DNA from 4 places in the Kitasatospora kazusensis genome. Region 4 is predicted to be linked to each of the others. Evidence: riboswitches for the same ligand, from Rfam matches in the RefSeq annotation. Region 4 holds a riboswitch; each other region holds the start of a gene.
The links. A riboswitch is a leader RNA that binds a small molecule or an ion and turns the genes downstream of it on or off. The one in region 4 is predicted to bind cyclic di-AMP.

Region 1 (7,023 bases), on a different contig from region 4:
GCGGAGAAGCAGCGCGAGTCGGTGCTGGACGGCGTGCCGGCGGGGCTGCCCGCGCTGGCGTACGCGGCCAAGCTGGTCTCGCGGGTCCGCCGGGCCGGGTTCGAGGGCGTGCCCGACCAGGCGTACGAGCTGCCGAGGGAGCTGACGGCGCACTCCGCGGGCGCGCTGCTGCTCGCCGTGGTGCAGCGGGCGCACGACGCGGGGGTGGACGTGGACGCCGCGCTCCGGGCGGCCGCGCGGGACTACCGCACCGCGGTCCGGCTGGCCGAGGGGCTGGCCACGGGCTGACGCTGCGGCGGGACGACCTCGCTGATCGCGTCGCCGACCAGGGCGAGCAGTTCGGCGAGCGGGTCGAGGTGGTCGGGCAGCTCGTCCAGCGAGACGATCCGCTCGCCGTCCGGCCCGGTCACGCAGAACAGGTCGATCGGGCCGAGGTGTTCGACGGCGGTGTGCACCAGCGCGGCGACGTCGCTGGGCAGGTGGACGTCGCTGGAGACCCCGATCACCGGGCAGCCCGGCCGGTCCAGCTCGGCGGCCAGGTCCTCGGCGGCACCCGGGTTCTGGTCCGCGACGAGCACCCCCGCCGCACCGGCGGCGGTGAACCGTCGTGCCAGATCCGATCCCGAACCACCGCGGAGTACGGCGATCACCACCACTGCCCCGGCTACTCGCATGTCTGCTCCTCCCTGAGAGCGACTCGCCGCAGGCGGGCACCGCACGGCCCGCCCCACGGCTTCGGAGGATCGTAGACGCGCCGCGACCCTCCGCAACAGGGATTACCCGCCAGGTGACCAGGCTCACTCCTCCCGCCACCGGTTACCTTCATGGCATGCCCGAAACGCCCGAAACCAGTCAGCCGGAACTCTTCACCTGGGAGTTCGCCGCCGACCCCTACCCCGCGTACGCGTGGTTGCGCGAGCACTCGCCCGTCCACCGCACCACGCTGCCGAGCGGGGTGGACGCCTGGCTGGTGACCCGGTACGCGGACGCCCGGCAGGCGCTGGCCGATTCCCGGCTCTCCAAGAACCCCACGCACCACGGCCGCAGCAGCGGCCGCACCGGCATCCCGGGGGAGCGCCAGGCGGACCTGATGACGCACCTGCTCAACATCGACCCGCCGGACCACACCAGGCTGCGCCGGCTGGTCTCCAAGGCGTTCACCCCGCGCGGGGTGGCCGAGTTCGAGCCACGGGTGCGCCAGCTCACCGAACGGTTGATCGACGGCTTCGCGGAGCGGGGCTCGGCCGACCTGATCCACGAGTTCGCCTTCCCGCTGCCCATCTACGCGATCTGCGACCTGCTCGGCGTGCCGCCGGAGGACCAGGACGACTTCCGGGACTGGGCCGGGATGATGATCCGGCACGCCAAACCCGGGCAGAGCGGGGGCCCGCGCGGCGGTGTGGCCCGCGCGGTGAAGAAGATGCGGGCCTACCTGCTGGAGCTGATCCACCGCAAGCGTGCCGACCTCGGCGACGACCTGATCTCCGGGCTGATCCGGGCCAGTGACCACGGCGAGCACCTCACCGAGAACGAGGCGGCGGCGATGGCGTTCATCCTGCTGTTCGCCGGGTTCGAGACCACCGTGAACCTGATCGGCAACGGGACGTTCGCCCTGCTGCGCAACCCCGGACAGCGGGAGCTGCTGCAGGCGTCCGTCGCGCGCGGCGAGACCGGGCTGCTCACCACGGCGGTGGAGGAACTCCTGCGCTACGACGGTCCGGTGGAGCTGGCCACCTGGCGGTTCGCGACCCATCCGCTGACCATCGGCGGAGTCGACATCCCGGTCGGCGATCCGGTGCTGGTCGTACTCGCGGCGGCCGACCGCGACCCGGCCCGGTTCGCCCGCGAGAACACCCTCGACCTGGCCCGCAAGGACAATCCGCACCTGGGCTTCGGCCACGGCATCCACTACTGCATCGGCGCCCCGCTGGCCCGGCTGGAGGGGCAGGCGGCGCTGGGCGCCCTGCTGACCCGCCTGCCGGATCTCCGGCTGGACGCCGAGCCGGAGGACCTGCGCTGGCGCGGCGGCCTGATCATGCGCGGGCTGCGGGAGTTGCCGGTCGCGTTCACCCCGGCGGCCCTGGCGGTGCCGACGGTCCCGACAGGGCCGACGGTCCCGACAGCGCCGGTCGCGCCCGGAATGTCGTAAATGCCGCTCTGACGGCGTGTCGGGGGAGCCGGTGGCGGAACGGTATGAACACCCATCAAACCGGGCAATCCGGAACCGTTTGTAGGCAATCCATGACGGTCCGTGATTTCCGTGTGATGAGCGCGATATGAGCTTGTGATCTGACAGTCCATCTGCTTAATCTCGCTGGTGTTCGTAGCTGCGAACTCCGTGCGCGGAACGCCGAATCCTGCCCGCCGCGCTCACGGGACACCGACCAGACCCTTGGGCAGGGGCGGGGGACCCAGGTTTTGTCGCCGTCCCCCACGGCTTGGGGTGAAGCCGCCTCCGCGCGGCCGGGCCACCTCCCGGTCCGAACCCGACAGCTCACCTCGCAGGCGTGCGGAGAGGGACTTCTTCATGCTCTTCACCGGTTCGGGCCGTCACCGTCGCCCCACCCAGACCGAGAAGGCCATCGCCGTCGCCGGCGTGGCCGGCGTCGGTCTCGCACTGCCGCTGCTCACCGCCACCGGCGCGCACGCCGCTCCCGCCTCGACCTGGGACCGGGTCGCCGACTGCGAGAGCGGCGGGGACTGGAGCATCAACACCGGCAACGGCTTCTACGGTGGCCTGCAGTTCACCTCCGGCACCTGGAACGCGTTCGGCGGCGCCAAGTACGCCTCGCAGGCGGACCGGGCGACCAGGGGCCAGCAGATCGCGGTGGCCGAGCAGGTGCTCGCCTCGCAGGGTCCGGGCGCCTGGCCGGTCTGCTCGGTCGAGGCCGGTCTGGGGCGGGGTGGTCCGGCCGCCTCGGTCGACACCGGCGCCTCGTCCTCGACGGCCGCCGGCGCGAAGAAGGCCGCCACCCCGGCGCCGCGCACCGGCGCCCCGGCCGCCGCCACCCCGGGCTTCCCGGGCCGGGCCGGGTACGACGCCGGCTCGGGCAAGTACTGGTACCAGAAGGACGGTGGCTGGTACTGGACCGGCCACCAGGGCATCTACAACCAGTTCGCCGGCGCGGCCGAGCAGCGGACCGCCCCGGCCCGGGCCGCCGCCCCTGCCGTTCCCGCCGCTCCGGCCGCTCCCGCCGGGGCGAACGCGTTCACCCGGAGCTACACCGTCAAGCCCGGTGACACCCTGTCGGTCATCGCGCGGAGCCAGGGCGTCCCCGGCGGCTGGCAGTCGCTGTACGACGGCAACAGGTCGACCGTCGGCGGCAACCCGGATCTGATCCTCCCGGGTCAGCAGCTCCGGTTCGGCTGACCCGCCGTGAGGAGGCCGGTCCGGCGGCGCCCGGACCGGCCGGCCCCCGTCGTCCGGGTGAACTACCGGCGAGTAGGCAGGCCACACGGTGAGACGGGAGCTGGGGCAGCGCGGCCCCGGGCCCCGGTGCGGTTAGGCTCTGGTCGTAACGACTCCGCACTCGTCCGCAGGACCCGCTTCCGCATAGGAGATGCCTCGTGCCGTCCATTGATGTCGTCGTAGCCCGTGAGATTCTCGACTCGCGTGGCAACCCCACGGTCGAGGTCGAGGTCGGTCTCGACGACGGCAGCACCGGCCGTGCCGCTGTCCCGTCCGGTGCCTCCACCGGTGCCTTCGAGGCGCTTGAGCTGCGCGACGGCGACAAGAACCGCTACTTCGGCAAGGGCGTCGAGAAGGCCGTCCTCGCCGTCATCGAGCAGATCGGCCCGGAGCTCGTCGGCTACGACGCCACCGAGCAGCGGCTGATCGACCAGGCCATGCTGGACCTGGACGCCACCCCCGACAAGTCCTCGCTGGGCGCCAACGCGATCCTCGGCGTCTCGCTCGCCGTGGCGCACGCCGCCTCCGAGGCCAGCGACCTGCCGCTGTTCCGCTACCTCGGCGGCCCGAACGCGCACGTGCTGCCCGTCCCGATGATGAACATCCTCAACGGCGGTTCGCACGCGGACTCCAACGTGGACATCCAGGAGTTCATGATCGCTCCGATCGGCGCGGAGTCCTTCTCCGAGGCCGTCCGCTGGGGCGTCGAGGTCTACCACACCCTCAAGGGCGTGCTGAAGGAGCGCGGCCTCTCCACCGGTCTCGGCGACGAGGGCGGCTTCGCCCCGAACCTGGACAGCAACCGCGAGGCGCTGGACCTCATCACCGAGGCCATCAAGAAGGCCGGCTACACCCCGGGCAAGGACGTCGCGCTGGCGCTGGACGTCGCCGCGTCCGAGTTCTACAAGGACGGCGCCTACCAGTTCGAGGGCAAGGCGCTCACCGCCGCCGAGCTCATCGACTACTACGCCGACCTGGTCGCCTCGTACCCGCTGGTCTCGATCGAGGACCCGCTGGACGAGTCGGACTGGGACGGCTGGAAGGCCATGACCGACAAGCTCGGCGACAAGGTCCAGCTGGTCGGTGACGACCTGTTCGTGACCAACCCGGCCCGCCTGGCCCGTGGCATCGAGACCGGCACCGCCAACGCGCTGCTGGTCAAGGTGAACCAGATCGGTTCGCTGACCGAGACCCTGGACGCCGTCGAGCTGGCCCAGCGCAACGGCTACCGCTGCATGATGTCGCACCGCTCCGGCGAGACCGAGGACGTCACCATCGCCGACCTCGCCGTCGCCACCAACTGCGGCCAGATCAAGACCGGCGCCCCGGCCCGCTCCGAGCGCGTCGCCAAGTACAACCAGCTGCTGCGCATCGAGGAGATCCTCGACGACGCCGCGGAGTACGCCGGCCGCGGCGCGTTCCCCCGCTTCAAGGCCGCGGAGTAACTCGGGCAACCTAGTGCAGCCGGCCAACCACTAGGGGCGCGGGGAACTGCGCGACGTCGGAAGGTGCGGACCGTTGCCTTCCGATCTCGCGCAGTTCTCCCCCAGCCTTCGGCCGGGAGGTACCCCCACGCGCCCCTTGGGCGCGTGCCGCGTGGGCCTGACCGGTGCCCCGGTGTTCACCCCGTAGGGTGGGTGCCGGGGCACCGGTGCGATCAGGAGGGGTGGCGGAGACATGGCCAAGTGGAGGATCCCTGGCCTGGCGGCGCGTCCGCGCTTCACCAGCCGGGCGACCGTCCTGGTCCTGGTGCTCTGCTCGCTCGTCGCGATCCTCGCCTACCCCACCCGGCAGTTCATCTCGCAGCGGTCGGAGATCGCCGCCCAGCGCGCCAAGGCCGACAACGCCCGTCGGCAGGTGGAGCAGCTCGGCAAGGAACGCGCCCGCTGGGAGGACCCGGCGTTCGTGAAGGCGCAGGCCCGCGTGCGGCTGCACTACGCGATGCCCGGTGAGACGCCGTTCGTCTCGGTCGACCCGTCGCCGCCCGCCACCGCCCGGCCGTCCGCGGCCGGCTCCGCCCCGGCCGCGAAGGCCGCCGCCGCCCGGCCCTGGTACACCAGCGTCTGGGACTCGGTCGACCTGGCCGACTCCGCCGCTACCCCCGCCCCCGCCCCTCGCTAGAGACAGCACCCCCATGACCCTTGAGAACCCCGAAGTTTCCGACACCGACGTCGCCGCCATCGCGGCCCAGCTCGGCCGCGTCCCGCGTGGCCTGCGCGGGGTGGCGCACCGCTGCCCGTGCGGCAACCCGGACGTCGTCGAGACGGCGCCCCGGCTGCCGGACGGTACGCCGTTCCCGACCCTGTACTACCTGACCTGCCCCAAGGCCGCCTCGCTGATCGGCACCCTGGAGGCGGCGGGTGTGATGAAGGACCAGACCGCCCGGCTGGCCGAGGATCCCGAGCTCGCCGCCGCGTACGAGAAGGCGCACGAGGACTACATCGCCCGCCGGGACGCCATCGAGGTGCTGGAGGGCTTCCCCAGCGCCGGCGGCATGCCGGACCGGGTGAAGTGCCTGCACGTGCTGGTCGGCCACTCGCTGGCGGCCGGGCCCGGCGTCAACCCGCTGGGCGACGAGGCGATCGGCATGCTGGAGGACTGGTGGGCCAAGGGCCCCTGTGTCAGCCCGGAGGCCGTCCAGGAGAGCGCCGCCGTGGTGGCCGAGCAGCGTGAACAGGCCGAGGACCACGCCGCGGTGATCGCGGCGAAGGAGCAGCTGGCCGCCGAGCGCGCCGAGAAGAAGCGCCAGGCCGAGGAGGAGGCGCGGTGACGACCACCCGGGTGGGCGCGATCGACTGCGGCACCAACTCGATCCGGCTGCTGATCGCCGACCTCGACCCCGAGACCGGCGCGATCGGCGACCTCGACCGCCGGATGGTCATCAACCGGCTCGGCCAGGGCGTGGACCGCACCGGCCGGCTCGCCCCGGAGGCGCTGGAGCGCACCTTCGCGGCCTGCCGCGAGTACGCCGCCGTGCTCGCCGAGCACGGCGTCGGCCCGGACCGGCTGCGGATGGTCGCCACCTCCGCCTCGCGGGACGCGGAGAACGCCGAGGAGTTCACCAAGGGCGTCAAGGAGATCCTCGGCGTCGAGCCCGAGGTGGTCAGCGGCGACGAGGAGGCCCGGCTCTCCTTCACCGGCGCCACCAAGGAGCTCACCGGCGAGGCCGTCGAGTCCCCGTACCTGGTCTTCGACCTCGGCGGCGGCTCCACCGAGTTCGTGCTCGGTACGGGTGAGGTCGAGGCCGCCAGGTCGGTGGACATCGGCTGCGTCCGGCTGACCGAGCGGCACTTCGCCGGGGTCGAGTTGCCGACCCCCGATCAGATCTCGGCCGCCAGGGCGGACATCCGGGCGGCGCTGGACCTGGCCGCCGAGAGCGTCCCGCTGACCGGGGCGGCCACCCTGGTCGGGCTCGCGGGTACGGTCACCACGGTGGCCGGCATCGCGCTGGGCCTGCCCGCGTACGACTCCGTGGCCATCCACCACTCCCGGATTCCGCTCGGGCGGGTCCGCGAGGTGGTCGGGATGCTGCTGACCTCCACGCACGAGCAGCGCGCCGCCATCCCGGTGATGCACCCGGGCCGGGTCGACGTGATCGCCGCCGGGGCACTCGT
Region 2 (7,023 bases), on a different contig from region 4:
ATTCGCCGTTGATAGCGTTCACCGAACCGCCGCTCACCACCATCCGCCAGCCGGTCGAGGCGATGGCCACCGCCGCGGTGGACGCCCTGCTCGAAGAGGTGGGCGGCAGCCCGGGCCAGCGCGCCGAGTTCATGTTCCAGCCGGAGCTGGTGATGCGGGGCTCCACGGGCGCGAACCCGAAGCAGTAGGCAACCGGTCGGCCACAACAGGGGCGCGAGGAACTGCGCGAAGTCGGAAGGGCACAGGTCCGCACCTTCCGGTTTCGCGCAGTTCCTCGCGCCCCTGTTGTGGTTGACGCCTCGCTGCTGGGCTGCGGGTCGGTCGTGCGGGTGTGACGATCGGATCATGAGACGTAAGCAGACGGGGGAGACGGAACCGCGCCTCGACGGGCGTAAGCGGTTGCTGCTCGGCGGCGGGCTGCTGGTGGTGCTGGTGGTGGTCTACCTCATCCTGGCCGCGACCATCCCGCGCTGGTGGTCGCAGCGGGTCGGGGACGCGGTCGGCGGCCACCTGGGGACCGGGCTGGTCCTCGGCCTGTGCATCGGCATCAGCTGCACGCTGCTGCCCTTGATGGTGGCCTGGATCGGGCTGCGCAAGCGGCGGACCTGGAAGGCCGTCGCCGCCTGGCTGTCGCTCGCGGTCGTCCTGGCGCTGCCGAACCTGTGGACGCTGGGCGTCGTGGTCGGCGGCGGCAGCGGCGCGCACGCCGGCCGGCGGGTGATGGACGTGAACGCGCCCTGGTTCCGGGGCGCCTCGCTGGTGGGCGCCGTCATCGCGGCGGTGGCCTTCGCGGGGTTCCTGCTCGTCACCCGGTCGCGGCGCCGGGACGCCGTGCCGACGGCGGAGAAGCCCCCCGCCGGGGTGTCCGGCGGGTGAGCGGCCCACGCCAGGGCCGGACAGGCGGGTGCCCCCGGAGACGACCAGTTCTCCGGGGGCACCAGGTGCTGCGGGTACTACCGGGGCGTCAGACCCGGCCGGCGAAGTCCGGGGCCCAGTTGCTGATGGACTCGGTCTTCACACCGGCGCTCGGGTTGGCGGCCTCGACGTACTCGCCGTTGCCGACGTACATGGCGACGTGGTAGACGCCCGAGTTGCTGCCGTTGTTGGACCAGAACAGCAGGTCGCCCGGCTGCAGGCTGTCCAGCGAGACGCGGGTGGTGGCGTCGGCCTGGTCGGCGGCCACGCGGGGGAGCGAGATGCCGGCCTGGCGGTAGGCGGCCTGGGTCAGACCCGAGCAGTCCCAACCGCCGTCGCTGGTGCCGCCGTAGACGTACGCCTGGCCGAGCTTGGACTCGGCGAAGGAGATCGCGGCGGCCTTGCTGCCGGTCGCGGCCGGGGCCTGGGCGGCCGCCGGGGCAGCGGCGACGGTGCCGTTGCGGTGGGCGGAGGTGGTCCGGGTGGTGGCCTTCGGCGCGGCGGGCTGCTGCGGGGCGGCCTGGGCGGGAGCCTCCTGGGCCGGCGCGGCGACGGCGACGTTGCCGCCGAGGCTGAGCTGCTGGCCCGGGTAGATGACGTCCGGGCCGGAGCCCAGCTGTGCCTTGTTGAGGTCGTACAGCTTCTGCCAGCCGCCCTGGACGCTGTTCTTCTGGGCGATGGTGGAGAGCCAGTCACCGGCGACGACGGTGTACGACTTGTCCGCGACGGGGGCGGCGGCCGGGGCCGGAGCCTGGGCGGCGGGGGCGGACTCCGGGGCAGCCTGGGGGGCGGCCTTCGGAGCGCTGTGCCGGGTGCTCGGAGCGGCGGCCTTGGGGGCCGGGGCGCTGGAGCCGGTGTCGACCTGGGCGGCGGCGCCGCCCTTGGTCAGCCCGCCCTGGATGGAGCAGACCGGCCAGGCACCGGGGCCCTGGTCGGCGAGCACCTTCTCGGCGACCGCGATCTGCTGGTCCTTGGTGGCCTGGTTGGCCTGCGAGGCGTACTGGGTGCCGCCGTACGCGGCCCAGGTGCTGGAGGTGAACTGCAGGCCGCCGTAGAAGCCGTTGCCGGTGTTGATGCTCCAGTTGCCGGTGCTCTCGCACTGGGCGACCTTGTCCCAGGTGGAGACCGGGGCGGCCGAGGCGACGCCGGCGGTGAGGCACGGGATCGAGAGGCCGAGGCCGACCACGCCGGTGGCGGCGATCAGACGGCGGGTGCGCTTGGTGGCATTGATGGGCAGCATGAAAAAGCGTTCCTCTCCCACGCCTGCGAGGTGAGCTGTCGGATTCGGGCTGGAGTTGCCCGGCCGTGCTGAGCACGGCTTCACCCCAAGCCCGGTCGCGGTCCGAGGACCGCTGCCGGGCGACTTACCTGGTTCCCCCGCCCCTGCCGTGGTGCGTTTCTGCGTGCCAGTCCGTCCGGTGGCAGGACTCGGCGTCCCGGATGAACTGGGTCCGTGTGACCACGAACGGGAGCACGTTAGACAGACTTAAGTTGAAACCGCAAATACCTGTGACGGCGCTCACAGATCATTTTCGAATCCCTCATGATCGGAATCTCGCGGCCCACTTGATCAAATTCGATCGGATTCGAGCATTTCCGGTTCGGATTACCGGAACTGTCCGCGTTTCAGGTTCCGGCGGCACGGCCGAGGGGTGCGTGGAAGTCGGTCGACCACGAAGCATCGGAGGATGCGGTCCGGCCGGCGGCCAGGGCCGAAGGGCCCGGGACGGGCGGGCCGAAGGGGCGGGAGGGACGGGCCGTAGGAGAGGGGGCGGACGGGCCGGAGGAGAGGGGTGCCCGAACGCGAGAGGGGCCCCGGAAAGGGGCCCCTCGTCGTGCGGCGGCGGCAGGTCAGCCGGCCGGCTGCTCCTCGGTCTCGGCCGGGGCCTCGCCGGGTGCCGGGAGGTTGAGCGCGGCCAGGTAGGTCGAGGCGATCAGCTGGCCGACGGCCTGGTAGGTGCCGATCGGCGCGGCGCTCGGGCAGCCGGTCTCCTCGGCGGCCTGGGCGAGCAGCTCCGGGTCGGCCTCGGGGCCGATCACCAGGGGGGCCAGCGCAGGGCGCTCCGAGCCGGTGGCCCGCAGGTGGTCCACGGCGGCCGCGACCGAGCCGGGCACGTCCAGGGCGGCCGCCACCACGGGCACCGCGAGACGGGCGGCCAGCAGGACGCCGGTGATCCCGGCGGCCGTGGCGGCCTCCTCGCCGCCGACGGTGGTCAGCACCACGCCGTCGGCAGCCGTCGCGATCGCGAACAGCCGGGCGCGGTCGGCCCGGGCCAGACCCGCCTCGGAGAGCCGGACGTGCACCGCCTCGGCCAGCAGCGGGTGCGGGCCGAGCACGTCGGTGACGGTCGTACCGGCCTCGGCGGCGAGCTGCCGCAGGTCCGTCAGGAAGTCGTGCGGTCCGGCCAGCAGCGGCACCAGGACGGGCGCGGGCTGCCCCGCGGCGGCGGCCTGGGCCAGCAGGTCGGCCACGGTGGGCGCGTACGGGTCGTACTCGGCGTCGGGCGCCGCCAGGTAGGCGGCGGCGGCCTCGATGCCGGGCTGCTCGCCGCGCACGACGGAGAGCAGTTCCTCGACGACCGGCCGCGCCTCGGGCCCGGCGGTGGCCGGGACGGCCAGCACCAGGGCCGGGGCCCCGGTCGGGACCTCGGGGCGCTCGGGGCGGCGGTGGCGCCCCCGCGCACGGGAGCCTGGGGTTCGGACGGGCAGTGGCGCGCCCGGAATGGCTGCGGTGCTCATGGCGGAGATCGTAAGACATTGGGAGGCCCTGCCTGCAGTCGGATCCCGGTCCGGCGGGTTGGGGCCCGCAAAAATGCGGATATTTGCCCCCAAAACACACCCGTGACCTGCTGACACTCCGTCTCGTCGACCCCGCCGTCCGGGGTCCCGCCGGGCCGGAGTGACGTGCCTCACAGTCGTCCCGGCAGGTGACGGACCGTGAGCCGAGTCGATCGAGGTCAAGATCGACGCGCCGCCGCGCTGTCTGTACAGGGCGTCATCGAAGTACTTGGGATTTGACCTGTTATGTCCGCTTACGGGTCGTCAACTGTGGTTGTCCGTAAGGAGATACAGGCTCGTGACAGTGGCTTATGCACGCGCGAGTTCCCGTGCTGATGCACGTGCACTGGAGTTATCATCACGTCAAGTGAGGCGAACGCCAGGCAGGTCGGGAGATTTCAATGCAGAACACGTACAACGGCATGGCGGCTGCGGACCTCGAAGGTGTGGTCTGGCAGAAGAGCCGGCACAGCAACTCGCAGGGCAACTGCGTGGAGTTCGCCGCACTGCCGGGGGGTGATGTGGCCATGCGCAACTCCCGCTTCCCAGCGGGGCCCGCATTGATCTACACAAGGGCCGAGATAGCGGCACTGCTGCTCGGCGCGAAGGACGGGGAGTTCGACCACCTGGCGGTCTGAACCGCCGTTGTTCCCGGTACGGAAGGGCCGTCGTGGCTCATGTCACCGCGACGGCCTTCGTCTTGTTCTCCCCATCTGATTCCCCCGTACGTGATTCCCCCTGCGCGCGGCCCGATTGACCCGCGCGCCGTCGCGTGCCCCCGCGCGCCCCCGCACGGCCCGGTGCGGGCCCGTCTGCCGGACGTCGCGGCCGACCGGAATCCCCGCCGGTGCCCGGGCCTACTCTCGTTCGGGGGCCGACTTCCAGTGTGGGCCGCTTTCCTTCCGCGTGGGTGCCCGCCCCGAGCGGCCGCCCGGCCGGACCGGCCGAGTGGACGTCAGGTGCGGTGTTCCGCGTGGGCGTCAGGCGGAGCGGCGGTGCCGGCCGGAGGGCTCGCCGGCCTCGGCCTCGAAGAGGGCCCAGACGACCTTCCCGGCGCCGGCCAGCGGATGCCAGCCCCAGGAGCGGCTGAAGGAGTCGACCAGGTGCAGCCCGCGGCCGGACTCGGCGACGAAGTCGGCCTCGCGGGCCACCGGCCCGCTGCTGCTCGGGTCGCTCACCGCGCAGACCACCTGTGGCGAGCGGTGCACCAGGCTTATTCGGATCGGCAGGGTGTGGCAGGCGGGCTGGAGCCGCGGCTCGGCCTGCCGGGGGCCCGGCTGGACGGGGAAGCGGCTGGGCTCGATCGCGGCCTGGCCCTCCCGGCCGGGGGCGAGCGCATGGCGCAGCGCGTTGGTGACCAGCTCGGAGGCGACCAGCGCGACATCGTCGAAGAGGTCGCCGAGGCCCCAGCCCTGGAGCGTCGATCTGGCGAACTCCCGTGCCGTTCTCACGGCTTCGAGACGAGGTGCGAGGGTACAGGTGACCACGTGGGGGTCGACCGCGAGAGCCGTACCTGTGCTCATGAAGAGCTCCTCCCATAAGGGGGCCGACACGGCTGGACCCGCCGGGGTCATGCCGGTCACCTCCGACTCGCTCGGCCGCGCGGCCGCCACCTCGACACCGCCGCGTACGCACACGGGCGCCCAGTCACGCGAGGGCGTGACCGGGAGATGTGTGCGGTATCGCGCGTGGGGTCGACGCGGAGCCCGCGGGATTGCCAGGGATGTGCAGGTGCACGTGCACCATGGTCCTCTGCGCCCACGGCAGATGCAAGAGTCGATTCACGTGCAGTCGCACTATTGGCATATGCAAGCGCCGAATGCACGTGCATCATGGGGGATCTGATGCAGAACTGGTAGATCGTTCTGTCAGTACCGGCACCCTGAGCGCTCAACTGATGGCAGACTGTGCCCTGTTTGCCCAAGGCGGAGGTTTGGACGGCATGACCACAGTTCAGCCGAGCGGTGGCTCGATGGTGCGCCGGATCCTCCTCGGCTCCCAGTTGCGCAGGCTCAGGGAAGGGCGCGGGATCACCCGTGAGGACGCGGGCTACGCGATCCGCGCCTCCGAATCCAAGATCAGCAGGATGGAGCTCGGCCGGGTCAGCTTCAAGGAGCGCGACGTCGCCGACCTGCTCAGCCTCTACGGCGTCGCCGACCCCACCGAGCGCGAGTCCCTGCTCGGCCTGGTCCGCGAGGCCAACAAGTCCGGGTGGTGGCACAGCTTCAACGACGTGCTGCCGGGCTGGTTCCAGACCTATGTCGGCCTGGAGGAGGCGGCGTCGCTGATCCGCACCTACGAGGTGCAGTTCATCCCCGGCCTGCTCCAGTCCGAGGAGTACGCCCGCGCGATCTTCGCCCAGACCCGCCCGGTGATCAGCGAGGAGGAGCTGGAACGCCGCCTCGGACTCCGGATGCGCCGTCAGAAGCTGCTGACCGAGGGTCAGAGCCCCCGGCTGTGGGCCGTCATCGACGAGGCCGCGCTGCGCCGCCCGGTCGGCGGCCCCGAGGTGATGCGGGCGCAGGTCCAGTACCTGATCGACGTCGCCGAGCAGGCCAACGTGGTGATCCAGGTCATGCCGTTCCGCTTCGGCATGCACGCGGGGGAGAGCGGGGCGTTCAGCATCCTGCGCTTCCCGGAGCAGGACCTCGCCGACGTGGTCTACCTGGAGCAGCTCACCAGTGCGCTCTACCTGGACAAACGGGACGACGTGGACGCGTACGTGCAGGTCATGGAGCGGCTGTGCGTCGACAGCCTCACCCCCGACCGGACCGTGGACCTGCTCGCCGCCATTCTCGCCGAGCGCTGACGCGGCATCGGGCGGCCGGCCTCCCCGGGTGACCGGTTCCCCGCCGCTGCCGGCCTCCCGTGGCACGAGCGGCGGGCATGAGCGGCAGTGCCGCTGACCGGGCGTCGACCGCAGCGGCCGGACCGGGCGGACCGGGTGGTCAGCCCCGGTGGGCGGGCTGCGGGCGGGACGGGGCATCCGGCTGGGGCGGTGCGCCCAGGGTCCAGGCCAGACCGTAGCGGGCGAACAGGTCGGCCCGGATCGGTGCCAGCGGGATCGGTGCCCCCGGCAGCAGGACGCCTATGCAGGCACCCATCAGCGCGCTGCGCAGCACGGCGTGTTCGGCGGCCGGGTCGGTCGCCCCCCAGCCCAGCAGCAGTTCCCGCAGGATCGAGCCGAGCTCCTGCTGCTCCGGGCCCTGCACGAACGCGCCGACATCCGGATCGAGGATGAGCGCGAGATGCGAGCGCATCACCCGGGGGTGCTCCAGGGCGAACGTCAGGATCGCGTCGATGCCGGTGGCCAGCCGGGAGTCCGCGCAG
Region 3 (7,023 bases), on a different contig from region 4:
GGTGCTCCGGTGGCCGACGCCCCGGCAGGGGAGAACACCGCAGGGGAGGCTCCCGCAGGGGAGGACGCCGCCGGGCAGCCCGCCCCGGCGCAGCCCGCCGCGGCCGAACACCTGGACCGGCCGCTGCCCGAGGGCGTCCGCCGCCGGGTGGTCGGCATCGCCGCCGACGCGCTCGGCGGCCTGGCCCCGGCCGACCTGCCGGCCTCGCTGCGCCAGTACGCCAAGTTCACCCCGGCCCGCCGGGCCAAGTACGCGGGCACCGCGCTGGCCGCCGCGCTGGAGTCCGAGCCGGCGTTCCGGGTACGGATAGCGGAGCGGCTGCGCCTGGGGCAGCCCGACCTGGTCAAGGCGCTGGAGGCGGGTACCGTCCCCGGCGCCGCCGACCCGATGGACGTGGCCGCCGCCGCCTACCTGATCCGCCCGACGGGCTGGAGCCGGCTGGTCGCCGAGGCGGGCGAGCTGGTCGAGCGGGCCGGGGCCGAGGGGATGGCCGCCGAGGCCACCCGGCTGGTGGAGAAGCTCCAGGCCGAGCTGGCCGAGCTGCGCTCGCAGGCGCGGGCGGACCTGGAGCGGCAGCGGGTCGACGCCGAGGGCGTCCGCCGGGAGGCCGACTCGCTGCGCAAGAAGGTCCGCAGCCTGGAGAGCGACACCCGCCGGGCCCAGGCGGAGGTCCGCAGGCTGCAGTCCGAGCTGGACGCGGCCAAGGCCTTGACCGCCGCCGAGCGCAGCGCGGCCGAGAGCGAGGCGCGGCGGCTGCGGCACCGGGTCTCCGAGCTGGAGACGGCGTTGGAGGCGGGCCGCCGCTCGGCCCGTGAGGGCCGTACCGTCGAGGAGATGCGGCTGCGGCTGCTGCTGGACACCGTGCTCCAGTCGGCCCAGGGCCTCCAGCGGGAGCTGGCGCTGCCGGTCTCCCAGCTCCATCCGGCCGACCTGGTGGAGGCCGTGGTGCCGAGCTCCGCCTCCCCGCACGACGTCGCCCGCCGGGCGCTCGCCGAGGACGACCCGGCCCTGCTGGACCAGCTGCTGGCGATCCCTCAGGTCCACCTGGTGGTGGACGGCTACAACGTCACCAAGACCGGCTACCCGGCGCTGCCGCTGGAGCAGCAGCGGATCAGGCTGCTCGGCGGCCTGGCGATGCTCGCCCAGCGCACCCAGGCCGAGGTCACCTGTGTCTTCGACGGCCAGGACCTGGACGTCCCGGTCATCATGGCACCCCCGCGCGGGGTGCGGGTGCGGTTCAGCCGTACCGGCGAGACGGCGGACGAGCTGATCCGCCGCCTGGTCCGGGCCGAGCCGCAGGGGCGTCCGGTGGTGGTGGTGTCCGCCGACAAGGAGGTCGCCGACGGTGTCCGCAAGGCGGGTGCCCGGCCGGTGGCCTCGGTCCTGCTGCTCAACCGGCTGGCCCGGGCCTGAGTGCGGGTCTCCGGGTCCGCCCTCCATCTGCCGGTCGGCCTGAACCGCGGGAATTCTTGACGGCTGTTCAAGGACAGCCGTGGCGATGCTGTGTCCGTCCGGTGAATCCCGCCGGGAGTCGGTGGTTCGTGACGGGAGGGGAGTGGCGCGAGCCTGCCATCGTCACCTAGGGTCTGGCGTCAAACCTATTTTCCGGACAGTCGCCCGAACGGGGTCGGTCCAGCAGGAAGAAGGAGCAAGTCCCTTGGCCTCCCACCGCCGTCCCAAGCAGCCGAGCCGTGCACGGGTCACCGTGCTGACTGCGGCCGCCGCGACCGCGGTCGCCCTGTCCGCCCAGGTGAGCGCGCACGCGGCGCCCGCCAAGCCGTCCACGGACGAGGTCAAGGCGCAGATCGACAAGCTGACCCAGGACCAGGAGCAGGCCTCCGAGGTCTACGACGGCGCCAAGGAGCGGGCCGACCAGCTGCGCCAGCAGGCCGCCCAGCTCCAGGACCAGGTCGCCCGCGGCCAGGACCAGATGACCCAGCTGGAGGTCGGCCTCTCGGCCGTGGCCGGTGAGCAGTATCGTTCCGGCGGCATCGACCAGTCGGTCGCCCTGATGCTCTCCGCCGACCCGGCGAACTACCTCCAGCAGGCCTCCAGCGCCGACCAGATCACGGCCACCGAGGCCGAGACCCTGAAGTCGCTGAAGGACCAGCAGCGCCGGCTCGACCAGGAGAAGCAGGAAGCCGCGGACGTGCTCGCGCAGCTGGACCGCAGCACCCAGACCCTGAACGACGCCAAGTCCCAGGTCCAGCAGAAGCTCCAGCAATCCCGGACTCTGCTGAACTCGCTCAGCGCCGCCGACCGCGCCGCGGTGGTGGGCGACCGGGCCTCGCGCAGCGACGCCCGCTACGACCTCGGCAGCCTCCCGCAGCCGGGCGGCTACGCCGGTGCCGCCGTGGCCGCCGCGATGAGCCGACGCGGCGACGCCTACGTGTGGGGGGCCACCGGCCCGACCACCTTCGACTGCTCGGGCCTGATGCAGTGGGCGTACGCGCAGGCCGGTGTGTCGATCCCGCGCACCTCGCAGGAGCAGGCCACCATCGGCACGGGCGTCACGCTGGCCGAGGCCCAGCCGGGCGACCTGGTCATCTTCTTCAACGACCAGCACCACGTCGGGATGTACATCGGCAACGGCCTGGTGGTGCACGCGCCGAAGACCGGTGACGTGGTCAAGGTGATGCCGGCGGACACGCTGACGATCAGCACCATCCGCCGGGTCTGAGCCGGTCCTCTCCCGCCGTCCCGGCAAAGCGGACATTTGCCTACGGTTCGCCGCAACTGACGCACGATGACACCGATGGGCCCGTCGAGACGTCCTGTGATCCGGGACACCCTCGACGGGCCTGTCCGCTGTCCGGGGGCTGAGGATTTGTCAGCCCATCGTGCGGATTCCGTCACACTCGGTCGCTCCTGCCGGAAAAACTGGCTCATATTCAGAGTTTTTTCTGACAAGGATTTGAACCGATCACGGGTTGGTTACTAGGGTCATGGTTCGAACCACCGCACGGTCGATCACCCAGCCAGGGTGACGGCGGTGGTTACCGCCGAGTCCGAGAAGCAGCACGGCAGCTCGACTGCCGCACCGGGAGACATCCGGGGACGCTGTGTATCGGAGCCGGGGAACCACGTTCCTCGGGGTGAATCGGCGCCAGGTCGACGACCGCCGCAACTGGGCGGACGTCGGTGAGGCGTCGTAGGGCATCTCTTCCAGCCCGAACCCGTCAGCTCACCCGGTAGGCGGATGTAGGAAGAAGGAGCCCGCCTCCGTGGCGTCCCATCGTCGTCCCAAGCCCGCCAGCCGCACCCGCGTCTCGATCATGACCGCGGCCGCGGCCACCGCCGTGGCCCTGTCCTCGCAGGCCGGCGCCCACGCCGACCCCGCGCCGACCAAGGACCAGGTCAAGGCCCAGGTCGACCAGCTGCACCTCCAGGCCGAGGCCGCCACCGAGAAGTACGACGGGGCGACCGAGAAGGAGCAGACCCTGCAGAAGCAGGTCAGCACCCTCCAGGACCAGGTGGCCCGGCAGCAGGACCAGGTGAGCACCCTTCAGAGCAGCCTGGGCGCGCTCGCCGCGGAGCAGTACCGCAACGGCGGCATATCGCCCACCGTGCAGCTGATGCTCTCCAGCAGCCCGGACTCCTTCCTCACCCAGGCCGGTTCGCTGGACCAGCTCGGTGCCTCGCAGGCCGACGCGCTGAAGACGCTCAAGGGCGAGCAGGCCAAGCTCGACCAGGAGAAGGCCGAGGCGCAGCAGAAGCTCGCCGAGCTGGACTCGACGACCAAGAGCCTCAAGGCCGACAAGGACGACGTCCAGGCCAAGCTGGCCCAGGCTCAGGCGCTGCTGAACTCGCTGACCCAGCAGGAGCGCGACGCGCTGGCCCAGGCCGACGCCAAGGCCGCCGCCGACTCGGCCGCCGCCGCCAAGGCCGCGTCCGCCGCCGCCTCGACGGACCGGGCCTCGCGCAGCAGCTCCCGCCCGGACCTCGGCACCACCGCCCCGGCCGGCTCGTACGCCGCCACTGTGATCGCCGCCGCCGAGAGCAGGATCGGCCGTCCCTACCACATGGGCGACACCGGACCGGACTCCTTCGACTGCTCGGGCCTGATGCTGTGGTCGTTCGCCCAGGCGGGTATCTCGCTGCCGCGCACCTCGGAGGAGCAGTGGCACGCCGGTACGAACCTCGGCACCGACCTCTCCGTCGCCCAGCCCGGTGACCTGATCATCTTCAACGGCGGCGGGCACGTCGGCCTGTACGTCGGCGGCGGCCAGGTCGTCCACGCCCCGCACGAGGGCGCGTTCGTCCGCTACGAGACCGCCAGCTACATGTCGGTCACGGCCATCGTCCGGATCTGACGCCCGTTCGGCCCCTTCGCGTCTGCTCGCAGGCCCGGCTTCCCCACCTCGGTGTGGGGGCCGGGCCTGCGGCGTTTCCGGCCGACCGGCCTGGTGTCCGATTAGTGGTCAAATATTCGATGTTGTAGGCGTTTGGACTAGATCGCCGCGACTCGCTAACGTCTGCCCCCGGACCTCCGTGAGGACGACCGCCCGGCCCGGGCGGCGGCGGCGGTCCCGCCGCAGGGATGGAGCCGTCGCCGGATGCCGATGAACCGCCGTTCCCCGCTGCCGGGCGTGAACCGGCTGGCCCGGGCGCTGGTGCTCACCGCGGCCGCCACCAGCGCGCTCGGTCTGGTGGTCGGCGGCGGCGCCGCCCAGGCCGCCCCCGGGGCGCCCGCCGAGCCACCGTCCAAGAAGGACGTCAAGGCCCGGGTCGACCAGCTCTACGACGAGGCCGAGCAGGCTTCGGAGAAGGTCAACAAGGCCGCGGAGTACCAGAAGCGGCTGCAGGGCGAGACCGACGCGCTGCAGAGCGAGGTGGCGGCCGGCCAGGACGAGCTCAACCGGCTGCGTACCGACCTCGGCGCGGTCGCGGCCGCCCAGTACCGGGCGGGCGGCATGGACCCGACCGTCCAGCTGATGCTGGACTCCGACCCGGCCGCCTACCTCAGCCGGGCCCGCACCCTGGACCAGGCCGCCGAGCGGCAGCGGGACACCCTGCACCAGCTGCTCGACCGCCAGCGCCGGCTGGACCAGCGCCGGGCGGAGACCACCGCCAAGCTCGGCGAACTGGACCAGGTCCGCCGTTCCCTTGCGGAGAGCAAGCGCGACGTCCAGCAGCGGCTGTCCCAGGCCCAGCAGCTGCTGAACAGCCTCGGCGAGGAGGAGCGGGCCCGGCTCGCCGCCCAGGACGCCCAGGAGGCCGAGAACCGCGCCACCCGGGGCACCGACCGGATCGACCTCGGCAACCAGGCCGCCCCCTCCGACCGCGCCGCCGCCGCGCTGGCGGCGGCCGTCGGGAAGATCGGCTCGCCCTACGTCTACGGATCCACCGGGCCCGGGTCCTTCGACTGCTCCGGTCTGATGTACTGGGCCTGGCGGCAGGCGGGAGTGAGCCTGCCGCGCACCTCGCAGGAACAGGCCAACGCGGGGCAGCGAGTGAGCCTGTCCGAGGCGAGACCGGGAGACCTGGTGATCTTCTACAGGGACGCGCACCATGTCGGGATGTACGCCGGCGACGGCGTCGTCGTGCACGCCCCCTACCCGGGCGCCCGGGTCCGCTACGAGAGCGTCAGCCACATGCCGGTCAGCGCGGTGGTCCGGCCCTGAGCACCGACGGCGCAGCGGTCGAGGAGCGCGAACCAACGGCGGGCGACCCCGGTGAACCGGGCGAACAGCTGGTCGGCGACCTGCCCCGGACCACCGGGTCGGGCCGCCCGCCGCTGTCCCGGCGCGGTGCGCTGCTGCTCGCCGCAGGCGGGCTGGCCCAGCTCTCGCTGCCGCTCGGCAGCCCCCCGGCGACCGGCGTCACCGGGGCCGCCGCGCCGCCCTCCGTCCGCCCGGCCGTCGAGGCGCTGCTCGCCCGGCGCTCCGGGGCCCTGCTCGCGCAGGACCGGGCCGGGCTGCTCGCCACCGTCGCACCCGAGGCCGGGCCGGCCCAGCAGCAGGCGTACGAGCGCCTGGCACAGGTGCCGTTCGCGGCGGCCGACTACCGGCTGACCTCCTTCACCGAGCCGGAGCCCGGGCGCACGGAGCCGCTCACCGCCACCGCCGAGTTCGCCTACCGCCTGCGGGACAACGACGAGTACCCGGCGGTGCTCACCCGCACCCTGTCCTTCGTCCGGCTCGGGGGCGGCTGGCTGCTCTCCGGGGACGAGCCCCTCGGGCCCGCCGCGCTCTGGGACCTGGGCGTCGTCCGGGTGGCCCGTGGCGCGCACAGCCTGCTGCTCGGCCTGGACGACCAGAGCGGCCTGGCCCCGACGGTGGCGCTGCTGGACCGGGCGGTGCCGGCCGTCAGCGAGGTCTGGGGCAGCGGATGGGCCGGGCGGCTGGTGGCCGAGATACCCGGCTCCGAGCAGCAGTTCGCCCGGCTGCTGGGCGTCCGCGCCGAGGACTACCAGGGCATAGCCGCCGTCACCACCGCCGCCGCCGGAGCCCCCCACCGCACCGCGGCCGACCGGGTGCTGCTCAACCCGGACGCGTACGCGATCCTCAGTGACCTGGGCCGCCGGGTCGTCACCACCCATGAGACCACCCACGTCGCGACCCGGGCCGACACCAAGCCCTGGACGCCCCTCTGGCTCTCCGAGGGCGTCGCCGACTACACCGGGTACCGGGGGACGGACCGCACCCCCCGGCAGGTGGCCCCGGAGCTCGCCAAGGACGTCCGGGCGGGCCGCCTCCCCAAGGCCCTCCCCGCCGACGCCGACTTCACCGCCGGCTCCGCCGGCATCGCCCAGGCCTACGAACTCGGCTGGTCGGCCTGCTCCCTGATCGCCGCCGACCACGGCGAGAGCCGGCTCGTCGCCTTCTACCGCGAGGTCGGCGCCCGGCCCCCGGGCGCCGACCGTGACCAGTGGCTGGACGCCCTGCTCAAGGCCCAGCTGGGCCTGAGCCTGGCCGCGTTCGTCCAGCACTGGACCGCCTGGCTCCGGGACACCCTGGGCTGACGCCCCGGTCGGTGAGCACCCAGCAGGGGCGCGGGGAACTTTGCGCTCACGGGCAACCA
Region 4 (7,023 bases):
CGCGATCTGGAACGGCGAGGTGACGAAGTACCGGTGGTGCACACCGTGCTCGGAGTAGTCGAAGAGCTGCATGCCGGGCCAGGGCGTGTACCGGGCGAAGACCCAGTGGTAGAGGGGGTAGAGCGCGATCACCCAGCCCGTGACCAGGAACGTCACCGAGACCACGAACGACATCACCGCCCACGGGAACATCAGCACCTGGTAGAGCACGGCCCGCCAGCCGGCGCCGTCGGCGAGCCGGGCCGTCACCCCGCCCCAGAAGCCCGGGCGGCTCGGGCGCACCGGCGCCGGTGCGGTGACCTCGGTGGCGAGCAGGGTGCGGGCGCGGGAGCGCTCCAGCGCGCCGAAGCCCCGCCCCCCGGCGAGCAGCAGGGCGAGCACCGGCAGGCCGAGGGCGGTGACCAGCAGGCCGGCCCCCGCCGCGAAGCAGGTGACGGCGAAGGCGAAGCCCGCGACGGCGACCGGAAGACCGCTGAGCACGAACCCGACCTCGCGGAAGCCGGCCGCCGCGAACGGGGCCCGCCAGAAGGCCGGCGCGTCGGACTCGAAGGAGGCCGGGTGGCCCGGGTGGCCCGGGTGGCCGGGCTGGTCCAGCTGGTCCGGCTGGTGCCGGTGGGTGGTGGTGCCGGTCAGGCTGGTCATCGCGGGCTCCTCGGGCTCGTCCGTGCTCACCACTCAAAGGTGCCGGATCCGCGGTCCCGCCGTAATGGAGCCCACTGCCGGATTCATGGTGGGGTTGTCCCCACCCCCTTCACCGTGCGGGCCGTACCCACTCGTGCTCCAGCAGCGAGTACTGGAGCGAGTCGTGCCAGGTGTCGTGCAGGTAGAGGTCGTGCCGGATCCGGCCCTCCAGTTGGTAGCCGGTCTTGGTGAGCACCCGGGACGAGGCGGTGTTCTCCGGGTCGACCCGGGCCCACAGGCGGTGCAGTCCGAGGGTGCCGAAGGCGAAGTCGTTGAGCAGCCCGGTGATCTCGCTCGCGTACCCCCGGCCCCAGGTGTCGCGGCGCAGCGCGTACCCGATGAACCCGGCGCGCTGGTCCTCGATGCCGAGGGCCGCGTTGCCGATCGGCACGGCGTACTCGGGTTCGCCGTCCGCCAGCAGGGTGACGGCGAGGCGGAAGACGGTGCGCGGGCGGTGCTCGGCCTCTTCGAGGTAGAGGGCGATCTGGTCGGCGCAGGTCTCGCGGTCGCGGGCGGCGAACGGGAGGAACCTGGCGGTCTCCTGGTCCCCGAACACCGCGTGCAGCGCGTCGACGTCCTCGGGCGTGTGGTGGAACTCGCGGATCGCGAGGCGCGGGCCGGTGAGGCGTACGGCCCGAGTCTGTTCAGGCTTCATGGCGCCCGACCCTACCGCCGCCCGGCGGCACGGGTGGGCGGTACCCGATACCGTACCGAGGGTGAACGACGAAGACCTCCAGCTCATCCCGCACACCCGCGCCGCCGACCTGCTCTCCTGGGCCGCCGAGGAGGGGTACGAGCCGGCGCCCGAGGCGGCGGTGCGGGCGGTGCTGACGCTGCTCGAACTGGGCGACGGCCGGATGCACGACGGCTTCCCCGAGCTGAGCTCCCCGGTGGTCGAACAACTGCTGTACGAGCGGATGTACATGTACGTGCAGCCCGGGGAGGAGCCGGAGGCGTACGGCAGGGCGGTGCGGTTGCTGATCGATCATCAGCGGGCGGCGAAGCGGCTGAACGCCAAGCGGCACGAGCGGCTGCACGCCGAGGCGGAGTGGCAGGGCGAGCTGCTCTGCGGCCTGCTGCGCCAGCCGCACCTGGTCACCTGGCCCCGGCTGTACACGCTGCTGCTGCGCGCGGACGGGGTGGACACCGCCGACCCGGCGGCCGTCCGGTCCTGGCTGGACGCCTTCCGGGAGCTGACTCAGGAGCAGCGGCTGGCGGCGTTCGGCGCGCTGGAGGAGTCGGGGGTGCTGGACCGGGTCGAGGTGGACAGCGGCTGGGGACGCGACCGGTCGATGTCCGTCGGGATGGCCACCGACGGCGCCCGGCTGCTGCTGGAGAACCGGCTGATGCAGCGCAGCTACCGCAACCTGGCCGGGCTGAACGCGCTCGGGAAGCCGATGCCGGCCGAGCTGTCCGGGGACTTCGAGGGGTTCGAGACGGCGGTGGTCGCGGAGGCGCTGCGCCTGCTCGGCGAGTGGACGGTCCCCGGGCTGCCGGCCCTGCTGGTCCAGGAGTACGCCGACCTGGCGCCGGAACCGGACGCCGCCGAGATCGACGCGTACCTGGCGGAGCAGGAGCAGGAGCAGGAGCAGGAGCAGGACAGCGCGGAGTAGGGCGTGGCCGGGGGACTTTCAGTGACAGCCTTCGGCACCTGAACGAGCGGGGCGCCCACCTGTCGGTGGGCGCCCCGCTCGTGTCCGTGCCGTGCGTGCCTACGGCTGGACGCCGCGCTCCTGGAGCCAGGGCAGCGGGTCGACCGGGATGCCGCCGTCCGGGCGGACCTCCAGGTGGAGGTGGGGGCCGACGGGGGCGCCTCCCGGCCGGAGGCCGGGGGAGTTTCCGGTGGCGCCGACCCGGCCGAGGACGGTGCCCGGGGTGACGGGTCCGGCGGTGGTGCTGATGGCGGAGAGGTGGCAGTACCAGATCTCGGTGCCGTCGGGGAGGGCCTGGATCACCCGGTAGCCGTACGCGCCGGACCAGCCGGCCGAGGTGACGGTGCCCGCGCCGACGGCGGTCACCGGGGTGCCGGTGGGGGCCGCGAAGTCCAGGCCGGTGTGCAGGTGGGCCCAGTGCGCGCCGGACTGGCCGTAGTGCGCGGTCAGCGTGTAGTTGCCGGTCGGCAGGGCGAAGGTGCCCTGCCCGGCCTGCTCGGCCTCCCCCTCGGCCTGAGCCCCGGTCGGGGCCTGGACCTGGGTCTGGGCCTCCGCGTGGGCCTCTGCCTGCTGGGCGGCGCGCTTGGCCTCGGCCTCCTGGGCGGCGGCCAGCCGGGCGGTCTCCTCGGCGGAGGTGCGCCGGCCGTCGGCCTGCTGCTGGATGCGGGCGGCGAGTGCGAGTCCCGGGTCGGCCGCGAGGGCGGTCACGGACGATTCGTCAGGGGCCGCGACGGCCGGGGCCGGGGGCGGGGGTGTGGCGGCGGCGGCCGGGGCGGCGGTGGCGAAGCCCGTCGCGCCGAGCGAGGCGGCCATCGCGGTGACGCCGATCAGCGGGCCGCCGCGCGTCTGGCGGGGCATCCGGTGCCGGGAGCCGTGGTCGGGGGCCGCGTCCGGCGGCTGATCCGAGGGGTGGTCGAGCAACTGGGTTGCTGCCACCGGGGTGCTGGGGGAGTGCGACGACGCCAAGGGAGGCGCGCTCCTTTCCTTCCTTCGCGCCTACCGGGTTAGCTGACGGGTTCGGAGCAGGAAGGTCTCCTACGACCGGGCCAGGGCCCGGCTGATTCACCCCATGGAACGTGGTTCCCCGGCTCCCGGGACTGCCGGTGAAGGCGGGCCCTGTGGATTAGGCGACGGCGCACGGTGCCGTTTCGGGTACGGCGTTGCCGACCGCGCTGCGTTATCAAACGTTAATCCCAGGAGCCCCTGATTCCAAGCGGCCTGCTCGGGACGGTCCAAGTCTCCTGGGGCCGGGAGGGGTTCGCTCCTCCCGGCGGTCAGCCCTCGGTGGCGCGGGCCTTCGCGGCGGCCTTCTCGGCGGCCTTCTCGGCGAAGGTGACCCCGCCGGCCGACCAGTTCCGGGCCGGGACCTCCTCCACGGCCACCCAGATGTTGTCCGGGTTCACGCCCGTGATCCGCGCGTAGGTGGCGGTGAGCTCGCGGGTGATCTCCGCGATCTGCTCCTCGCTGCGGCCGGCCAGCTGCTTGACGTTGATGAAGGGCATGGCCGCACCGTACAACACGCCCGCCGGGGGCCGGCGGGCTGCGGCCGAGCTGCACCGTCCCTGCGCGCCGAGGGGCTGCGCGAGGTGCGCGGGGGCTGCGCGAGAGCAGGTGGCCAGGAGACCCACTTGACGGCTAAGGCTATTAGCCTTAGCTTTATGGCTACAGGAAGCACTTCAGGCAGTAGCTCCAGGAGGCCCCACATGACCGGCACCCAGTTCCTCACCCTCCCCGGCGGCCGGATCGCCTTCGACGACACGGTGACCGGCTCCGGCGCTCCGGTCGTGCTGATCCCGGGCATGCTCGACTCCCGGGCCACCTACCGGCACCTGCGTCCGCTGCTGGCCGCCGCCGGGCACCGGGTGATCACCATGGACCTGCGCGGCTTCGGCGAGTCCTCGATCGTCTGGGACGACTACTCCCCCGGCGCCATCGCCGACGACGTGCTCGCCCTGCTGGACCACCTGGACATCCGGCGCGCGGTGCTGGTCGGCAGCTCGTACACCGGCGCCACCGTGGTCAAGGCGGCCGGCCAGGCGCCCGAGCGGGTGGCCGGGATCGCGCTGCTCGACGGCTTCATCGAGAACCTCCCGCAGAACGCCCTCCAGCGCGGGATGGTCCGGGCGCTCGGGGCGGTCGTGGTGCGGTTCCCGGCCGTCTGGGGCTGGTACCTGAAGAAGATCGCCTACCCCAGCGCCAAGCCCGCCGACTTCGAGGAGTACGTGGCCGGCCTGGTCGCCGCCCTCCGCACCCCGGGCCGCCGGGTCGCCACCCGGGGCCACGTGACCGGCGACTCCTCGCCCGTCGGCTGGAGCGCCGCCGTGAACTGCCCGGCGCTGGTGGTCATGGGCAGCAAGGACCCCGACTTCCCCTCCCCCGTCGTGGTCGCGGACCGCCAGATCAGGGCGCTGAACGGCCGTAAGGTGATGATCGAGGGCGCCGGGCACTACCCGATGGGCGAGTTCCCGCAGGCCACCGCCGACGCGCTGCTCCCCTTCCTGGCCGAACTCGCCGAGAACGCCGCGACCACCGCGACCACCGAGCAGGCCCGGAACGCCGCGACCACCGAGGCGGCGCAGGCCGCCGAGACCCCGAGGAGCCTCTGATGCCCAGAGTCGGACTCACCCCGACCGGCGTGCTCGCCCACGCACTGGAGCTGATCGACGACAAGGGCCCGGAGGCCCTCACCCTGGCCGCCGTGGCCGGCCGGGCCGGCGTCGCGACCCCCTCGCTCTACAAGCACGTGACCGGCGGCCTGCCCGAACTCCGCCGCCTGGTGGCGATACGGGTCACCGAGGAGCTGGCCGAGGCGCTCGCGGAGGCCGTGCTCGGGCGCAGCGGGGACGAAGCCGTCGAGGCCCTGCTGACGGCCTACGTGGGGTACGCCGACCGGTACCCGAACCGGTACGCGGCGCTGCCGCAGGCCCCGCAGGAGGACGCCGCCCTGCGGCAGGCCGCCGCCCGGCTGGTCGGGGTGATCATCGCGGTGCTGCGCGGGTACGACCTGGAGGGCACCGAGGCGATACACGCGGCGCGGACGGTCCGCGCGGCCGCTCACGGCTACGCCTCACTGGCCACCGGCGGGGCGTTCCGGCTCGCCGCCGACCTCGCGGTGACCCAGCAGCGGCTGGTGCGGGTGCTGACGGAAGGTCTGCGGACCTGGCCGGCCGCCTGAGCCGGGGCACCGGCCGTTCGAAGCGGGGCACCGGCCGCCTGAGCCGGGACGCCGAACGCTTGACGGGGTGCCCGGCCGGGGCGCAGGGTGTCACCCGGGCGCGCGGGGCCGCCCCGGGGGCGGCACAGCACGGCCGATGTCCGACCGGTACCTGTTCGGATGGGTTTCGAGACCAATTCGTCGCCGGCCAACGGGGACACTGGCTTCCGCCTGGGTAGTCGTACCGTCAGGCCGCCAGGCCGTCGAAACTCAAGAAGGATGTGGGCACATGACGCAGTCCGCGCGCAGCACCCGGCCCGTCACCGGCCTCATCCCGAACCAGCGCGCGCTGTCGCCCGCCGGCCTCCCGGCCGTCTCCTCCGTCCCGCGGCCCGAGAGCTTCGCCGATGCCGCCCGGCGCGCCTTCGCGGTGGCCCGCGGACTGCGCTCGCTGCGTCCCGTCCCCGCCCGGCCCCAGCAGCCGTACGGCGAGAGCGACGGTCAGTAGGCGCCCTAGCAGGCGCCCCCGCCGCCTGCCCGAGCGGGCACCGGCTGCTTCCCCCGCCGGTTCCGGCAGGCCCTGCCCGGCCGGCGCACCGGTCCGGGCCCCCGGTTTTCGCTGGCGTGCCAGCACGGCCGACGCACCCCCGAAGAAATAGGATGTTCAGCATTCCCCAGGACAGCGGTGCGAGCGGAAGGGCCGGGTAGCTCCCTTGGACCTGACCTCGCCGTGGCTGCCGCCCGAGGACGGGACGAGGTCCGGCTCCTCGCGTACGGCGATGCGCTGCGTCCGGCTGCTGCTCCGCTGCACCAGCGCCGCCGAGCTGCTCGGCACCGTCCTCTCCGACGGGCCGACCTGGATCACCGGCGAGGGTTCGGCGCTCTACCTCCTGGACAGTGACGGCATGCTCCGGCTCGCCGCCTCGCACGGCCTGCCCGACTGGGCCCACGAGCGGTACACCCTGGTGGACCCGGAGAGCGACCTGCCCGCCGCGCTCGCCCTGCGGCGGCGCGGCCCGGTGCTGCTCAGCCCCGAGCAGACCGGCAGCGACTACCCCGACACCAACGCGGGCCGGGGTACCGGGATGGTCGCGCTGGCCACTCTGCCGCTGCTGGTGGACGGTGGCACCATCGGCTCGCTGGCCCTGGCGCTGGCCCACCGGGGTACCGTCCCGCGCCGCGACATCGACGTCCTGGAGACGCTGGCGGAGGCCTGCGCGCACCGGCTCGCGCACCTGATCGACCACGTGCAGGCCGTCGAGCGCACCCCGGAGGGGGTCAGGACGGGCAGCCGTCCCGGTCCGCAGCCGCTGCTGTCGCTGGCCGTCCGGGCCGCCGGGGCCGGGGCGTTCGAGCGTGATCTGGTCACCGGCGAGACGGCCTGGGACGCCCGCGCGTACGAGGTGTTCGGGCTGACCGCGCCCTCCGAGTCCGCGACCGCCCCCGCGCCGGACGTCACCCCGCTGATCCACCCCGAGGACCTGACCGACATGCAGGCCCGGACGGCCGACGCGCTCGCGGCGGGCGGCCCGTACC

Region 1: it holds a riboswitch for cyclic di-AMP, as region 4 does, so the genes downstream of both, ABD330_RS18230 (transglycosylase family protein) here and ABD330_RS10170 (M23 family metallopeptidase) in region 4, are expected to answer to the same signal.
Region 2: it holds a riboswitch for cyclic di-AMP, as region 4 does, so the genes downstream of both, ABD330_RS04895 (transglycosylase family protein) here and ABD330_RS10170 (M23 family metallopeptidase) in region 4, are expected to answer to the same signal.
Region 3: it holds a riboswitch for cyclic di-AMP, as region 4 does, so the genes downstream of both, ABD330_RS29435 (C40 family peptidase) here and ABD330_RS10170 (M23 family metallopeptidase) in region 4, are expected to answer to the same signal.

What each region holds. Positions count from the first base shown of each region.
Region 1 is NZ_BAAANT010000020.1:13,524-20,546, reverse strand. Features, by position in the region: gene ABD330_RS18245 (nucleoside triphosphate pyrophosphohydrolase) at 1-288, shown strand, start outside; gene ABD330_RS18240 (SDR family NAD(P)-dependent oxidoreductase) at 243-674, opposite strand; gene ABD330_RS18235 (cytochrome P450 family protein) at 830-2,149, shown strand; cyclic di-AMP (ydaO/yuaA leader) riboswitch at 2,373-2,522, shown strand; gene ABD330_RS18230 (transglycosylase family protein) at 2,528-3,370, shown strand; gene eno (phosphopyruvate hydratase) at 3,568-4,854, shown strand; gene ABD330_RS18220 (FtsB family cell division protein) at 5,087-5,530, shown strand; gene ABD330_RS18215 (DUF501 domain-containing protein) at 5,544-6,179, shown strand; gene ABD330_RS18210 (Ppx/GppA phosphatase family protein) at 6,176-7,023, shown strand, end outside.
Region 2 is NZ_BAAANT010000003.1:263,790-270,812, forward strand. Features, by position in the region: gene ABD330_RS04885 (LacI family DNA-binding transcriptional regulator) at 1-188, shown strand, start outside; gene ABD330_RS04890 (hypothetical protein) at 346-876, shown strand; gene ABD330_RS04895 (transglycosylase family protein) at 965-2,155, opposite strand; cyclic di-AMP (ydaO/yuaA leader) riboswitch at 2,161-2,321, opposite strand; gene ABD330_RS04900 (sirohydrochlorin chelatase family protein) at 2,767-3,654, opposite strand; gene ABD330_RS04905 (DUF397 domain-containing protein) at 4,095-4,331, shown strand; gene ABD330_RS04910 (ATP-binding protein) at 4,674-5,216, opposite strand; gene ABD330_RS04915 (helix-turn-helix domain-containing protein) at 5,636-6,502, shown strand; gene ABD330_RS04920 (TetR/AcrR family transcriptional regulator) at 6,642-7,023, opposite strand, start outside.
Region 3 is NZ_BAAANT010000058.1:11,854-18,876, reverse strand. Features, by position in the region: gene ABD330_RS29445 (NYN domain-containing protein) at 1-1,413, shown strand, start outside; gene ABD330_RS29440 (C40 family peptidase) at 1,658-2,680, shown strand; cyclic di-AMP (ydaO/yuaA leader) riboswitch at 3,049-3,214, shown strand; gene ABD330_RS29435 (C40 family peptidase) at 3,225-4,313, shown strand; gene ABD330_RS29430 (C40 family peptidase) at 4,557-5,624, shown strand; gene ABD330_RS29425 (hypothetical protein) at 5,984-6,964, shown strand.
Region 4 is NZ_BAAANT010000009.1:21,547-28,569, forward strand. Features, by position in the region: gene ABD330_RS10155 (sensor domain-containing protein) at 1-672, opposite strand, end outside; gene ABD330_RS10160 (GNAT family N-acetyltransferase) at 752-1,336, opposite strand; gene ABD330_RS10165 (hypothetical protein) at 1,398-2,294, shown strand; gene ABD330_RS10170 (M23 family metallopeptidase) at 2,394-3,299, opposite strand; cyclic di-AMP (ydaO/yuaA leader) riboswitch at 3,313-3,473, opposite strand; gene ABD330_RS10175 (tautomerase family protein) at 3,608-3,835, opposite strand; gene ABD330_RS10180 (alpha/beta fold hydrolase) at 4,037-4,939, shown strand; gene ABD330_RS10185 (TetR-like C-terminal domain-containing protein) at 4,939-5,508, shown strand; gene ABD330_RS10190 (hypothetical protein) at 5,777-5,995, shown strand; gene ABD330_RS10195 (SpoIIE family protein phosphatase) at 6,201-7,023, shown strand, end outside.